2 regions of the Pseudomonas sp. TUM25319 genome follow, and region 2 is predicted to be linked to the other one. Evidence: riboswitches for the same ligand, from Rfam matches in the RefSeq annotation. Region 2 holds a riboswitch; the other holds the start of a gene.
The links. A riboswitch is a leader RNA that binds a small molecule or an ion and turns the genes downstream of it on or off. The one in region 2 is predicted to bind cobalamin.

Region 1 (7,406 bases), 1.1 Mb from region 2:
CACCACGGACAGCCCGAGGCGCGTTTCGCCGATGCTGGCCGCGGCGATCACCGCCAGGGCCAGCAGGGCGCCGACCCACAGTGCATGGCCCAGCGAGCGCAGGGCGAGACGGGCAAGGGCGTGGAGCATCAACGGGCCTTCTGGCTGGCGGCGGCCAGGGCTTCGATGCCATCGATCAGGGTCAGGCTGGCCTGCATCGAGTTGGCGTCGATGATGACGATGCGGTCGTTTTTCACTGCGTCCATGTTGCGGGTGACCGGATCGTTCTTGAGGAACTCGAGTTTCTTCAGGTAATCGTCGGCGGGGAAGCGGCGGCGGTCCATGCGGGCGATCACCAGGAAGGTCGGGTTGGCCTTGGCGATGGTTTCCCAGCCCACGGTCGGCCATTCCTCATCGGACTCGATGACGTTACGCATGCCCAGGGTGTTGAGCATGAAGTCGGGAATACCCTTGCGCCCGGCCACGTAGGGGTCGATGTCGAGGTCGGCGCTGGAGAACCAGAACACCGCCGACTGGTTTTCTTCGCGGCGCTGGCCGGCGCTGGCGGTGACCTTGGCCAGACGCGCCTTGAGGTCGTTGACCACGGCATCGCCGCGCTCGCTCACGTCCATGATCTGCGCCAGTTGCTCGATGCTCTTGTACAGGCTGTCGATCTGGAACGGTTGCAGGCGGGTGCCGTCGGCGCCGCTGAGGTTGTCCTTGCCTTCGCAGTCGGACGGCATCAGGTAGGTCGGCACCTTGAGGTCGGCGAACTGCTCGCGGGTGCCGACCACGCCTTGCGGTCCGACCATCCACTCGAACTGCACCGCCACCAGGCCGGGCCGCTTGCCGATCACCGCCTCGAAGCTGGGGTCGTTGTCGGCCAGACGCTCGACCTTCGCGTTCTGCGCCTTGAAGCGTTCGGGGACATCGCTGAACCACAGCGAGGTGCCGGCCAGCTTCTGTTCCAGGCCCAGGGCATAGAACATCTCGGTACCGGACTGGCCGATGGTCACGGCGCGGGCGGGCGCCTGGTCGAAGGTCAGCTTCATGCCGCAGTTGTCCACGGTGAGCGGGTACTGGGTAGGCGCGGCGACAGCGGCGTGGTTCAGGCCGAGGCTGGCGAGCAGGGCTAGGGCGAGACGGGACGGTGACATGCGGATGCGATCTCCATTCGAACGTGTGCGGTGACACGGCACAGGTCTGGAAAACACACCCCGGAAAAACACGCGGACGCACGCCGGGCAGCCGTGAAGACGGTTGCCGTGCGCAGACGGGATGCCCTTTCCGGACACCCCGCCGGTGGGTTTGTGATGCTGCTGGCCGGCAGGTCTCCTGACTGGCGCGTCCTGGCACTGCTCCAGCCTTCCCGGGCGTGGCCCAGTGGCGTTCGATGAGGAGCAGGCTCGGCGCCTACAGTTGCGGGGGCAGTTCCGTTTTCGCGCCGGTGGGCGGCGCGCACGGATTCCCTATTAATTCCTTTCGGAAACCGGCGGGGCGCGATGGTACGGGATAGAGCGGCGCAGGGCCAGCCCCGGGCGTCAGCCCAGGGCCCGCAGCACGCTTTCGATTTGCCCCATCACCGCAAAGTGCCCGCCGTCGCTCATGCGCAGGGAGAACCCGGCACCGCTGACCCGACGCCAGGCCAGCAGCGACTCGTAGCTCACCTGGCGGTCCTCCAGCGCCCCGAAAGCCACCACGGGGATCTCCAGCGGCTGCTGGTACCGATGGCGGTAGTCGAGGATCAGTTCAAGGTCGGCCTGCAGGATCGGTACGGTGAGGTCCATCATCGCCGGGTTGTCCAGCACTTCCCTGGGCGTGCCGGCGAGGTCGGCGAGGTAGTCGCGCAGGGCGCGGTCGGTCAGCGGCGGCAGGCCGGCGCAGACTGGCAGCCAGTCCGGGCTTTGCCGTGACGCCACCAGCAGCCGCGAGGGTCGCCGGGCGCCCGCGGCCAGCAGGTGGCGGGCGGTTTCGTAGGCGAGCAGGGCCCCCAGGCTGTGGCCGAACAGCACCAGCGGTTTGTCCGGCAGCCGCTGGCACTGCTCGGCGAAGTGCCCGGCCAGCTCCGCCAGCGAGCGGGCGAAGGGCTCGCGCAGTCGCCGGGTACGGCCGGGCAGTTCCACCGCATACAGTTCGCAGCGGCCGGCCACGGCTTTTTTCCACGGGAAGAACCCCTGTGCACTGCCGCCGGCGCAGTGAAAGCACACCAGGCTGACCGGCGCCGCGTCGTCGGCCAGCCACTGCACCAGGCCCGTCTCAGGCGTCATCGAGCAGTTCCAGTTGGGCCGCCAGGTAGAGCTGGCGCATCCTGCCGCGCTGGATCTTGCCGCTGGTGGTCTTGTGGATGCTGGTGGGCTGGACGAACACGATGCGATTCAGGGTCACGCCGTGGCTGTCCGTCACCGCGCCGCGCACGGTGGCCTTGAGCTGGCGCGGATCGTCGCGCAGCCAGCGCTTGAGCTCGCGGTTCAGCTCGATGGCGGCGACCAGGGTCTGGCGCTGTTGTTCGTTGTCGTGGCTGAACACGGCGCAGCTTTGTGCCCTTGCATCGCGCAGCGCCTCGATCACCGTGTGCTCGATGTCTTCCGGGTGCAGGTTGCGGCCCTCGCAGATGATCAGGTCCTTCAGGCGGCCGCCGATGTAGAGCTGGCGGTCCTGTTCCTCGACGAAGCCCAGGTCGCCGGTGCGCAGCCAGTGGTGTTCGCTGCCGTCGTCGAGGCGCGCGCGAAAGCCTGCCTCGGTGGCCTCCGGGTTCTGCCAGTAACCGCGAGCGATGGCCGGGCCGCGCAGCCAGATCTCGCCGATCTGCCCGATTTCGCAACGTTGCCGTGTGGCGGGGTCGACGATCGCTACCTGCACCTCCCACGAAGGCTCGCCACAGCCCACCAGCACCTGCGCATTGGCCGGGTCGACGGGCCGGCGCAAGCGCTGTTCCAGTGCCAGCGCCTGCGGGTCGGCACTGAGGGTGCGTACCGGTCGCCCATGGGGGCCACCGGACACGAACAGGGTCGCCTCGGCCAGGCCGTAGCAGGGTAGGAAGGCGCTGGCGGCAAAACCATGGGCGCCATAGCACTCGGCGAAGCGCGTCAGGCTGGCCGGACGCACCACGTCGGCGCCGTTGAGGGCGTGGGTCCAGCAGGACAGGTCCAGGCCTTCCAGGCGGCGGGCGTCGTAGCGTTCCACGGCGAGGTTGTAGGCGAAGTTCGGGCCGCCGGCCAGGCGTGCGCGGTAACGGGCGATGGCCTGCAGCCAGACCAGTGGCTGGCGAACGAAGGTGGCTGGCGACAGGATCACCGTGTGGTTGCCCAGTACGATGGGCAGCAATTGGCCGAGGATCAGCCCCATGTCGTGGTGGTGCGGCTGCCAGGTGACGAAATCGCTGGTGTGATCCAGTGCCCAGGCGTCGCGCATCATGCGCAGGTTGGCGCTGATGTTGGCGTGGCTGACGATCACGCCCTTGGGTGCCGAGGTCGATCCCGAGGTGTACTGCAGGAAGGCGGTGCGCTGCGGGTCGTTGTCCTCCGGTCGGCTCCAGCTTGCTTCGGCGTCGCACTCGCTGGTCGGGCTGAGCAGGGCGAGCCCTTCGGCGCTGCTGCGGGCGAACGCCTCGCGCAAGGCCGGGCGTTCGCTCTCGGCCACCAGCAACAGGCGGCTGCCGCTGTCGTCGAGGATCTTCAGGCAGCGTTCGACGCGGCGCCGGGTCGGCAGGTTGACCGGCACGGCAATGCGCCCGGCCAGCAGGCAGCCGAGAAAGCTGGCGATGAACTCCAGCCCCTGGGGAAAGAACAGCGCGACGCGGTCGCCCGGCCGGCTGTGGCTGTGCAACTGGCGGGCGATGGCGCTGGCGCGGCCGTACAGCTGGCCGTAGGTCAGGCGCTGCTGCTCGGCACCGTCGTCATCGAGCAGGGTGAACAGCACCTTGTCCGGGTGCAGCCGGGCGCGCAGGCCAAGGCAGTCGTGGATCGCCAGGCTGCCGGTGGCCGAGGCCAGTTCCTGGGGGTTCAGGCAGGTCTTGTCAAACATGCTCCGGCTCCTGTTGTCGGGTTTGCCCGGCGCTGCCGGCGAGTGCGGCGATGGCTTCGGCCAGCTCGATGATGCTCGGGTGTTCGAACACCAGGGTCGGTGACAGGCGCACGCCGAAGCGTTCTTCAAGGCTGCCGATCAGCCGGGTGCCCACCAGCGAGCCGACGCCCAGGGCGCCCAGCGGGGTATGCAGGTCGATCTCGTCCGGCGGCAGGTCGGTCTCCCGGCAGATGAATTCACTGATGTGGGTTTGCAGGGTCTCGATCAGGCTCATGGGCTTTTCCTCGGTGGGGCATCGGGGCACAGCAGGTCGAGCAACTGCGCCGTGGGCAAGGGAATCGGCAAGTCGGGGGCGTGCTGGCGGCGCCAGCGGTTGAACAGCCACAGCGAGGCATCGCCGGGCACTTGCGTTGTGGCCTGCGCATCACGCATGCGCTGACACAGGGCCTGGCGCTCGTCGCCGGGACGGCAGCCGTCGCTGAGGTAGAACGCCTGCTGCGCCTCGCTGTGGCGTTGGGCCTGGTGGTCCAGCACATAGCCCTGGCTGCGGCTGTGCAGCTCGGGGTAGCGCCAGTCCGCCAGCCACTGGTGGTCCGCGCGGCCCAGGCGCGCCAGCTGTTGCTGGCGCTGAATGGGCAGGGCGGCCTCGGCGGCGAGCAGCCATACCGCTCCCGGTGCGACGAACTCCACGCCCAGGTCGAACATGGCCTGGGCGCTGGCGGCGCTGCCGATCAGCCCGCCGGCGCCGATCAGTGGCCGGCGCAGCAGGCGCTCGCGGCGGGCCAGGGCTTCCAGCAGCAGCGGCAGGTGCTGATCGACGGCGATCAGCAGGGCGTCGGCGTGGGCGAGGGCAGCGTCGAGATCCGCCTCTCGTTCCAGCCGGACCAGCCAGTGCACCGCCGGCCAGCGCTCGCGCAGTTGCGGCGTAAGGCGATGGGCGCCGATCTCGATGCAGCGGATGCCCGCGTCGGCGACGTGCGCCAGGCGTTGCGCACCGTCGAGGCTCACGCCGAAACGCCCGCGCAGCTGTGGATTGGCGTTGTAGCGTTGCAGGGTGTCGTGCAGCTGCTGGTCGTCCAGGTCGTGGCTGTCCAGCAGGCCCATGGCGCCGTGGCGGGCCAGTTCCAGCAGCAGGGCCTCGCCGCCCAGCGCCGGGGCCAGGGCCGCCGCCAGCAACGGCCGCCCCCGTGGCGCAGGCGCTGCCGCGAGAGCCGGAGCATGCTCGCGGATGTCCTTGAGCATGCCGGCGAAGATCGGCGGCTGGCCGACTTCGATGAACTGCTCGACACCCTCGGCCAGCAGCCGCTGCATCCCCTGTTGCCATTGCACGGGGTGGGTCAGGTGGCGCGACAGCGCATCCACCAGTCGCTCGCGGCGATGGGGGCGGGCGTCGATATTGGCGATCACCGGGAAGGCCGGCTCGCGGAACTGCGCGCTGACGCTGTGCAGGAAAGCGCGGAAACCGGCCTCCACCGGCGCCATCCAGGGCGTGTGGAACGGCCCGCTGACTTTCAGCAGCAGGGCGCGGATCGACTGGCGGGCACACAGGCCCAGCAACTGCTCGAGTGGTTGGTGCTCGCCACCGACGATGATCTGTCGCGGACTGTTGATATTGGCGATGGCCAGGCCACTGTCCGGCAATTCGGCGAGCAATTGCCGGACCTGCTGCTCGTCCTGGCCGAGTACCGCCGCCAGGCCACCGCCTTCGACCGAGGCCATCAGCCGTGCGCGCTCGTTGACGATACGCAGGCCCAGGTTGAAGTCCATGACCCCGGCAGCGGTCAGCGCAGCGTATTCGCCAACGCTGTGACCGGCGGCGAAGTCGGCCCGGGCGCCATCTTCCCGCGCCGCCAGCCAGCCCAGCCAGGACACCACGTAGATGGCGGGCTGGGTGTAGCGGGTCTGGTTCAGGTGCTGGTCCGGATCGTCCAGGCACAGCCGTTCGATGGAGTAGCCGAGCACGGCGTCGGCTTCGCGTACCAGCGCCGGGAAGCGCGGGAACAGCTCGGCGCCCATGCCCTTGCGCTGGCTGCCCTGGCCCTGGAACAGCCAGGCCTTCATGGGGTCACCTCGTGTTGCGCCCGCGGCAGGTCGCGCATCTCCAGGCCGTCCAGACGCAGGGCGCAGCGACCGTCGGCGGCGCTCAGGCTCAGCGCCAGTTCACTGCCGTGACGGGCGATCACCAGTTGCCGTGCGCCCGCCAGGGCCGCCGGGTCGAGGTGCAACTGGCGGATGCGAAACGGCAGGCGCGGGGCCGGTGCGTGCTGCAGCAGGGTCGGGGCGAGGCTCAGGTTGCTCAGCAGTGCCGCCCACAGCTCCGGGTCCCGGGCGTCTTTGCCGGGGTGGGCGAGATGGGCGTGCAGGCTGTCTGCGGTGTGGTGCAGGTCCCGCAGGTTACGGCCAGGGGCGCCCCCGGGGTAATGCGCCAGCGGCCTGGCATCCGCGGCCGCGGCCTCGGCGAGCGCTGCGGGCGGTGCCCCCGGCTCGTCGGCGCGCACCTGCAGCAGCACCTGCTCGCCAAGGCTGACTTGCCAGTGCCGATCTGCGCACGCGAAGGCCAGGGATTCGTTGGTGCCCAGCGCCAGCGGCGGGCCGAAGCGCAGGTCGCTCAGGGCCAGCGGCGTGCCCGGCGCCTGCTGCAGCCACTGGCCGATCAGCGCGGGCAGTGCCATCACCGAACCGGGCGGGGCCGCGTCGGCCTCCCAGCACTCGCGCCAGGCCTGGCCCAGGCTTGGCGCGGGGCGGGCAGCGACCGTGGCCGGGGTGTACCAGACCCGCTCCAGGCGCCACGGATAGCCGGGCAAGGGCAACTTGCCCGGGCGCGGCTGGTCGCCGTAGACGGCGGCCCAATCCGGGCTGGGCTGCTTGCCGCCGGCCCAGTACGCGGCCCAGGCCAGGAGTTGCCCGGCAGGTGGCGGTTCGTTTGCCGGTGCAATAGTGCCGCTGAGGTACAGGCCGGCACTGTCGTCAGTCAGATAGTCCCGCAAGCGCTGGAACAAGCCGGCGCGGCTGTCGGTGACGAAGGCCAGGCGCCTGGCCATGGCATCACGGCCTTCCTGCAAGGTGCGGGCGATGCTGGCGAGGCTCGCTTCGGCCAGCAGCGCCTCGGGCAGTGCCGTGAAGCTTTCCTGTCGCGGCTCGTCGGCATCGGCCGGCCGGGCTTCGGCCACCCAGCGTTCGACCACTTCCTCCAGGCTGACCGCGCCGCGCCAGGCGTCGAGGGGTACGTCCAGGCGCAGTTCGTCGAGCACCTGCTCCAGGCTGGCGACGAAGCGACCGGGATCGATGTCCAGGGTGGCGAGCCGCACTGGGCTAGCGGCGTCGGCAGGCAGGCCGAGGCGTTCGCGCAACTGCTGCAAGAGTGTCTGGCGCAAGGCTGCACCGCCGCCTGGCAGCGCTTCGCC
Region 2 (7,406 bases):
GGTTTCGAGCACTGCCGGGTGTGCACGCGGACGTCGATTCCCGGTCGAAACCTGCCCCATAGCTTGCCAGAGCCGTTAAATATATCAAGCGGATTAACGCTTTCATGTGCATATTTTTTAACGTGATACCTGTGGTTTATCGTTTAATTCGTTGATTTGAATGGGTTAATGATGATTTTTCCTTGAAATATGAGTTCATTATATTTGACGAGTGTTTCCTTCGGCGGCACAGGGTCTCTGGGTGGACCTTGCGGCGCGCCGCCCCCGCTCTTAAGCTGCGCAATCCCCGTTGATATCAGTCTGACCATGCCTACTCCAAGACCGTCCCTGACGCTGACCCTGCTGCAAGCCCGCGAAGCCGCGATGGCGTTCTTCCGTCCTTCTCTCAACGAGCACGGCCTGACTGAACAGCAGTGGCGGGTGATCCGCATCCTGCGTCAGCAGGGTGAGCTGGAGAGTCATCAACTGGCCGAGCAGGCGTGCATCCTCAAGCCGAGCATGACCGGCGTGCTCAGTCGCCTGGAGCGCGATGGCCTGGTCCGACGCAAGAAGTCGACCCAGGACCAGCGCCGGGTGTTCGTCACCCTGACCGAGCAGGGCCAGCAGTGCTTCATCGACATGAGCGAAGACATGGAGCGCAACTACCAGCGCATCCTCGAACAGTTCGGCGAGGCCAAGCTGCAATCGCTGCTGGGGCTGCTCAACGAACTGAAGAACGTCAGGCCCTGATCCGCCGCCGGCCTCCTGGCGCGTGATTCGCGCGTGCGAAAAGTCCTACCTATACTGTCGGCTATCCGCAACAGCTTGCCGTCGTTGGTCGGACCACGACGCCTCAACGCCGGTGGTGGTGGCCGTATCCGAAGTAGCCCGCTCGCGAGTCGTCAATTCAGGCGCTATAGAGGGGCAATTGCGATGGATATCATCAGTCTGGCGATTCAGATCATCAGTGGTGTGGTAGGCGGCAATGCGGCGGGGATGAGCAAACAAGGCATGGGCCCGCTGCTCAATTCGATTCTTGGTGGGGTCGGTGGCGTGGTGCTCGGGCAGATCCTGTCCCACTTCACCGGCGATCCGGCATTGGCCGAGGCTGGCGCAGCCGGCACCCTGGATCTTGCCGCGATCATCAGCAGCGTGGTGGGCGGTGGCGCAGGCGGAGCGATCCTGACCTTTGTCATCGGCCTGATCAAGAACAAGCTGCAGCCGCACTAGCCAGAAAAAAGGGCCTGCATTGCAGGCCCTGTTTCAATGTGCCGGGCATCCCCCGGCTTTCACCGTGCGTACCGTGGTCGCCGGGTTGCGCGTCAGCTTCTCGCCCACCCGCGCCGGACGTGGCTGCAGCTCGCCGCCACAGTTCGGGCATTTGCCCTTCAACTGACCTTCCGCGCAGCTGCGGCAATAGGTGCATTCGAACGAACAGATCATCGCATCGCGGCTGTCGCCTGGCAGGTCGGTGGCGCAGCATTCGCAGCAGGGGCGGAGCTCAAGCATGAAGGTAGTCCTTTGAAATATGCCGAAGCCCTAGGTTGAAGGGGCTGCGAAGGCAATGCAAGTGGCCATTATGGGCGATACAGGTGCGCGTGTCCGGCCCGGTACAGCGCCGACTCGCTGAAGCTGTCGCTGGACAGCACCCGCCCCACCAGGATCAGCGCGGTGCGGCGGAACCCCTTGCGCTCGCTCTGCCCGACGATGTCGTCGAGGGTGCCCAGCACCCAGTCCTGGTCCGGCCAGGTGGCGCGGTGGACCACGGCAATCGGACAGTCACCGCCGTAGTGCGGGCGCAGTTCCTCGACGATCCGTGCCAGATGACGGACCCCGAGGTGAATCGCCATGGTCGTGCCGTGCGCCGCCAGGCTGGCCAGCGCCTCGCCCTCGGGCATGGGCGAGCTGTCGGCGAAGCGGGTGAGGATCACGCTCTGGGCAATGTCCGGCAGGGTCAGCTCGCAGCCCAGCAGCGCGGCACTGGCAGCGGTGGCGGTGACGCCGGGGACGATCTCGTAGTGAATGCCCAGCTCGCGCAAATGGCGGATCTGCTCACCAATCGCGCCGTACAGGCTGGGGTCGCCGCTGTGCACCCGGGCTACGTCCTGGCCCTTGGCGTGGGCGGCGCTGATGGCGTCGATGATCTGTTGCAGGTGCAGCTCGGCGCTGTTGATCAGAGTCTCGGCACTGTGGCCTTCGAGCACTGCAGCGGGTACCAGGGAGCCGGCGTAGATGATCACCGGGCACTGGCGGATCAGGCGCTGGCCCTTGACGGTGATCAGCTCCGGGTCGCCGGGGCCGGCGCCGATGAAATAGACGGTCATGACGAATCCTTGGACGAGAGGCGGCGGATTATCCGCCAAAGGACGGTGCCCAGGCCAATGCCAGGGTCATGTCGTCCTGCACGATACGGGTGATGCGCAGTTGCGCGATGCCGCCGCCGGCCTGTTCGGCCAAGGCCAGGGCGCTGCTTTCGGCCACGCCGTGGCAGCCGCTGTGGCGAAAGGCGATGGCGGAATGGTGACTCAGGCGTGAGGCAAAGGGCGCCAGTTGCGCGGCGCTGAAGAAGATCAGCGGCAGGTCGAGGTCGGCCGCCAGGCGCAGCAGGCCGGGTTCGTTGCGCTTGAGGTCGATGCTGGCCAGGCCAGCGAGGGCGGAAACGGGCAGGTCATGGGCCTGCAGGGTCTGCCGCAGCAGTCTGGCCAGAGCACTGGCCGAATTGCCGCGACGGCAGCCCAGCCCGGCGAACAGCGGGGTTACGCCGGGTGTAACGGTCATCAGGCCGCCTGGCGACGGTACAGCCAGGCGCTGATCAGGCCCAGGGCGACCCAGAACGCGGCGTTGGTCAGCAGCGAAGCGACGATGAACTGCGACTCCAGGGCCTCCGGTGCCAGGCTCTCATGCACTTCAGGTTGCGGCGCGCCGATCACGTGGGGGAGGACCAGCAGCACCAGGCCTACGGCCTTGAGCAGCCAGTTGCCGGCGAACACGATCAGGGCCAGGCCCACGGCGGTGGCGGCGGCAGTGCCGACCCACCAGTACTGACGCAGGGCCAGGTCGGCGGCGGCGGTGCCGGGCAGTTCGGGCGGCAGGCCGAGGTTCGGTGCCAGGCAGAACACGGCGAAACCGCCCAGGCCCCAGAGGGCGCCGGTGGCCACGCGTCCCGGGCTGCGGAGGGTGTACATGGCGGCGAGCAGCAGGGCAAAGCCCACCGCGACCACCAGGTTGCCACCGGTGGTGGACAGCACGCGCTGCCAGCCATCTTCCGGCGACCAGGCTTCGGCGTCGTGGTGATGTTCTTCAGTGGCGGCGGCGCCGGCATGCTCGTGTTCGTGAGCGGCCGGGGCGGCGGTTTCATAGGTTTCCGCCTGGAGGATCAGCGGCGACACCCAGAAGCTCTGCAACAGGGTCAACAGCAGGGCGGCCAGCAGGCCGGCGAAGCCTGCGGTGCGGGCAATGCGCATGAACATTCGGGCAGGCCTCAGTGGCAGGGGAAGGCGGCGCTGTGGCGGGTGTCGTGAGCGGCGTTATGCACCGCTTCGATGTGCGAGAACCCGGCGAAGTAGACCAGGCACAGGCCCAGTACCGAGGCGCTTACGGCGGCGACGATACGCTGGCTGAGGGTGACGGGTGTGGCGATGGAAGGACGGGCTGTGGTGATCGGCATGGCGCTTTCCTCTTGGTGTTATCGGCAACAGGCAAGCGCGAAGAACCCCTGACCGGACTCGCCCAGGAGTTGCAACGTCGCCCGCCCACCGCAGGTTTGGTCAATGCTGGTCTGGGCCGGTCTCCGGGCTGGCGAGGGTGGATGAACAACTCCAACCGTGGCGTCACCTTCCCATGCCGAACTGCTGGCACAGTGGATCAGACGCTTTCCTCGCTTACCGTTGCGGGGGCAGCACCGGCTTTTACCGGTTTCCCGTTTCACCTTTTGTAATAAAAAAGGCACCCAAACGAATCGCGCTAGGAAATCACGCGCGTTGACATCCGTCAATACAGCGGTTGACCGACTTCCGGGCACTGCGTAGCCTTGCCGATTCGAGGTTCTTCGGCGCGGGCCGGAGCTAGGTTCTGTACGAAAAGTCTTGAGACGAAGGTCAGGCAAGGCGAAAACAGCCGAGGAAGCGGAGTTGACTGGTTGTCAATGAGCATTCCGAGGCTGTTTTCAACGCAGCATCACCGAGTATCAAGGCTTTTCGTACAGAACCGAAGAGGGGAACGCGGTGCGCCTTTATTGGCCAGGCCGCGGCTGCCCCCGCAACTGTAGGCGCTGCCAGCATCGACACAGCCACTGCCCAGACGGCGGGAAGGCGTCGGTGACGCCCTGAAGGGCACAGCGCGAGCCAGGAGACCTGCCTCGTACAGTTTCCGACATTCAACCGGGCGGGGTGATCCGGTGGCGAACGCGCCCAGGCCAGACGGCCTGCGGCTCCCGTCCCGCATGCCCGCCATCCTGCCAAGGGCATCCGACATGAAAACACTGGCCAAACTCCCCGTCACCATCGTCACCGGCTTCCTCGGTTCGGGCAAAACCACCCTGCTGCGGCACATGCTGGACAACGCCCAGGGCCGCCGCATCGCGGTGATCGTCAACGAGTTCGGCGAGCTGGGCATCGACGGCGAGATCCTCAAACAATGCAGCATCGGCTGCACCGAGGAAGAGGCCAGCGGCCGTGTCTACGAGCTGGCCAACGGCTGCCTGTGCTGCACCGTCCAGGAAGAGTTCTTCCCGGTGATGCGCGAACTGGTGGCCCGTCGCGGCGATCTCGACCATATCCTGATCGAAACCAGCGGCCTGGCGCTGCCCAAGCCTCTGGTACAAGCCTTCCAGTGGCCGGAAATCCGCAATGCCTGCACCGTCGACGCGGTCATCACCGTGGTCGACAGCCCGGCCGTGGCCGCCGGCACCTTCGCCGCCTTCCCCGAGCAGGTGGACGCCCAGCGTAAGCTGGACCCGAACCTGGACCACGAATCGCCGCTGCACGAGCTGTTCGCCGACCAACTGGCCAGCGCCGACCTGGTGGTGCTGAACAAGGCCGACCTGATCGCCGCCGACGCCCTGGCTGCGGTGCGTGCCGAAGTGGCCGAAGAGCTGCCGCCTGCGGTGAAGGTGATCGAGGCGAGCAAAGGCGTGTTGCCACTGGACGTGCTGCTGGGCCTGGGCGCCGAGTCCGAAGCTCATATCGATGGCCGGCGCACCCACCACGACAGCCACCATGATGACGACGACCACGACGATCACGATCACGACGCCTTCGATTCCATCTCCCTGGAACTGCCGGAAGCCGACGAAGCCCTGCTGCTGGACGCCCTGACCCAACTGGTGGTGGATACCGGCATCCTGCGGGTCAAGGGCTTCGCCGCCATTCCCGGCAAGCCGATGCGTCTGCTGATCCAGGGCGTGGGCACCCGCTTCGACAAGCACTTCGACCGCGCCTGGCGCGCCGACGAACCGCGGGTCACGCGCCTGGTGCTGATCGGCCAGGAACTGGAGGCCGAGGTCCTGCAAGCCCGTCTGCGCTCGGCCCTGGGCGCCTGATCCATGCACCTGCTGCGGACCCAGCCCGGTGGTTTCGTACCGGACGACAGCATTGCCGACCTCGGGCAGACACCTGCCGAGCTGGTGATCCTTTGCAGTGGTGATTCGCACCTGGCGCTGCTGGCCGAAACCGCCCGGCAGTTGCCGGGCGATTACCCCAGCCTGCGCCTGGCCAACCCCATGCAGGTACAGAACCATGCCTCGGTAGACCTTTACGTTGACCAGGTGCTGCGCCACGCCAAGGTGATCCTGGTGTCGCTGCATGGCGGCATCGGTTACTGGCGCTACGGCGTCGAGCAACTGGTGGAACTGGCCGCCCGTGGCGTGAAGCTGATCCTGGTGCCGGGCGACGACCGTCCGGACCCGGAGCTGAGCAGTCTGGGCAGCGTGACGGGCGAACACGCCGAACGGCTCTGGCACTTCCTGCGCCAGGGCGGCAAGGCCAACGCCCTGAATCTGTTCAACTGCCTGGCCAGTCTGTGGCTGGGTCGCGATTACGCCTGGGACGAACCTCGGCAATTGCCGCGTACCAGCCTTTACCACCCCGATCATGCCGAACCCGGACTGGCGCACTGGCGTGCCGACTGGCAAGCCGGCCAGCCGGTGGTGCCGCTGCTGTTCTACCGCTCGCACCTGCAGGCGGCCAACACCGGCTTCGTCGACGTGTTCTGCGAGCGTCTGGCCGGTGCCGGGCTCAATCCCTTGCCGATCGCCGTAGCCAGCCTCAAGGAAGCCGGTTGCCTGGCCCAGGTCGAAGACTGGCTGGACGAAACCGGCGCTGCGCTGATCCTCAATACCACCGGCTTCGCCCAGTCCAGCCCGGAACAGCCGCACCTGCGCCCGTTCCGCCGTGACATCCCGGTGTTGCAGGCGATCTGCGCCCAGGACAACCAGCCGGGCTGGGAGGCCAGCGAACAGGGCCTCGGCGCCCGGGACCTGGCGATGCACATCGCCTTGCCGGAGCTGGACGGGCGGATCATCACCCGGCCGGTGAGTTTCAAGGACCTGGCCTGGCGCAGCGAGCGCAGCCAGTCCGATGTGGTCTGCTACCGGCCGCACCCCGAGCGCATGGATTTCGTCGCCGAGCTGGCACGGCGCTGGTGCGAACTGGCGCGCCTGCCCAATCCGCAGAAGCGGGTGGCGCTGATCCTCGCCAACTACCCGACCCGTGATGGTCGCATCGGCAACGGCGTCGGCCTGGACACGCCGGCGGCGGCCCTGAATATCCTGCGGGCGCTGAAACAGCAGGGGTATCCGGTGAGCGAATTGCCGGATACCGGCACCGCGCTGATCCACGACCTGCTGGGCGGTGTCAGCAACGACCTCGACACCCTCGACCAGCGCCCCTGTGCCCAGAGCATGGCGCTGGACGACTACCTGGCGGCCTTTGCCCAACTCCCCGAAGCCAATCAGCAGGCGGTGCGCGAACGCTGGGGCGAGCCGCAGCAGGACCCGATGTTCCGTGGCGGGCGCATGATGGTCGCCGGCCTGCGTCTGGGCCTGACCTTCGTCGGCATCCAGCCGGCGCGTGGCTATCAGCTCGACCCGAGCGCCGTCTACCACGACCCGGACCTGGTACCGCCCCACGGCTACCTGGCCTTTTACTTCTGGCTGCGCCACGGCTTTGCCGCCGATGCGCTGATCCATGTCGGCAAGCACGGCAACCTGGAGTGGCTGCCGGGCAAGGGCGTTGGTCTCTCCGACCAGTGCTGGCCGGATGCGCTGATCGGGCCGCTGCCGAACATCTACCCGTTCATCGTCAACGACCCGGGCGAGGGCGCCCAGGCCAAGCGCCGCACCCAGGCGGTGATCATCGACCACCTGATGCCGCCGCTGACCCGCGCCGAAACCTACGGGCCGCTGCGCAACCTGGAGCTGCTGGCCGACG

Region 1: linked by a shared signal. The riboswitch ahead of AC05QJ_RS14125 (ABC transporter substrate-binding protein) and the one ahead of cobW (cobalamin biosynthesis protein CobW) in region 2 are both predicted to bind cobalamin.

What each region holds. Positions count from the first base shown of each region.
Region 1 covers NZ_CM150751.1:2,999,013-3,006,418, forward strand. Annotated here, with positions in the region: gene AC05QJ_RS14120 (FecCD family ABC transporter permease) at 1-129, opposite strand, end outside; gene AC05QJ_RS14125 (ABC transporter substrate-binding protein) at 129-1,136, opposite strand; cobalamin riboswitch at 1,288-1,488, opposite strand; gene AC05QJ_RS14130 (thioesterase II family protein) at 1,521-2,246, opposite strand; gene AC05QJ_RS14135 (fatty acyl-AMP ligase) at 2,236-4,002, opposite strand; gene AC05QJ_RS14140 (acyl carrier protein) at 3,995-4,276, opposite strand; gene fabD (ACP S-malonyltransferase) at 4,273-6,063, opposite strand; gene AC05QJ_RS14150 (beta-ketoacyl [acyl carrier protein] synthase domain-containing protein) at 6,060-7,406, opposite strand, start outside.
Region 2 covers NZ_CM150751.1:4,134,747-4,142,152, reverse strand. Annotated here, with positions in the region: gene hpaR (homoprotocatechuate degradation operon regulator HpaR) at 307-729, shown strand; gene AC05QJ_RS19110 (hypothetical protein) at 913-1,209, shown strand; gene AC05QJ_RS19105 (DUF1272 domain-containing protein) at 1,243-1,488, opposite strand; gene cobM (precorrin-4 C(11)-methyltransferase) at 1,557-2,303, opposite strand; gene AC05QJ_RS19095 (cobalamin biosynthesis protein) at 2,332-2,757, opposite strand; gene AC05QJ_RS19090 (CbtA family protein) at 2,757-3,449, opposite strand; gene AC05QJ_RS19085 (CbtB domain-containing protein) at 3,461-3,646, opposite strand; cobalamin riboswitch at 3,744-3,947, opposite strand; cobalamin riboswitch at 4,153-4,353, shown strand; gene cobW (cobalamin biosynthesis protein CobW) at 4,451-5,518, shown strand; gene cobN (cobaltochelatase subunit CobN) at 5,522-7,406, shown strand, end outside.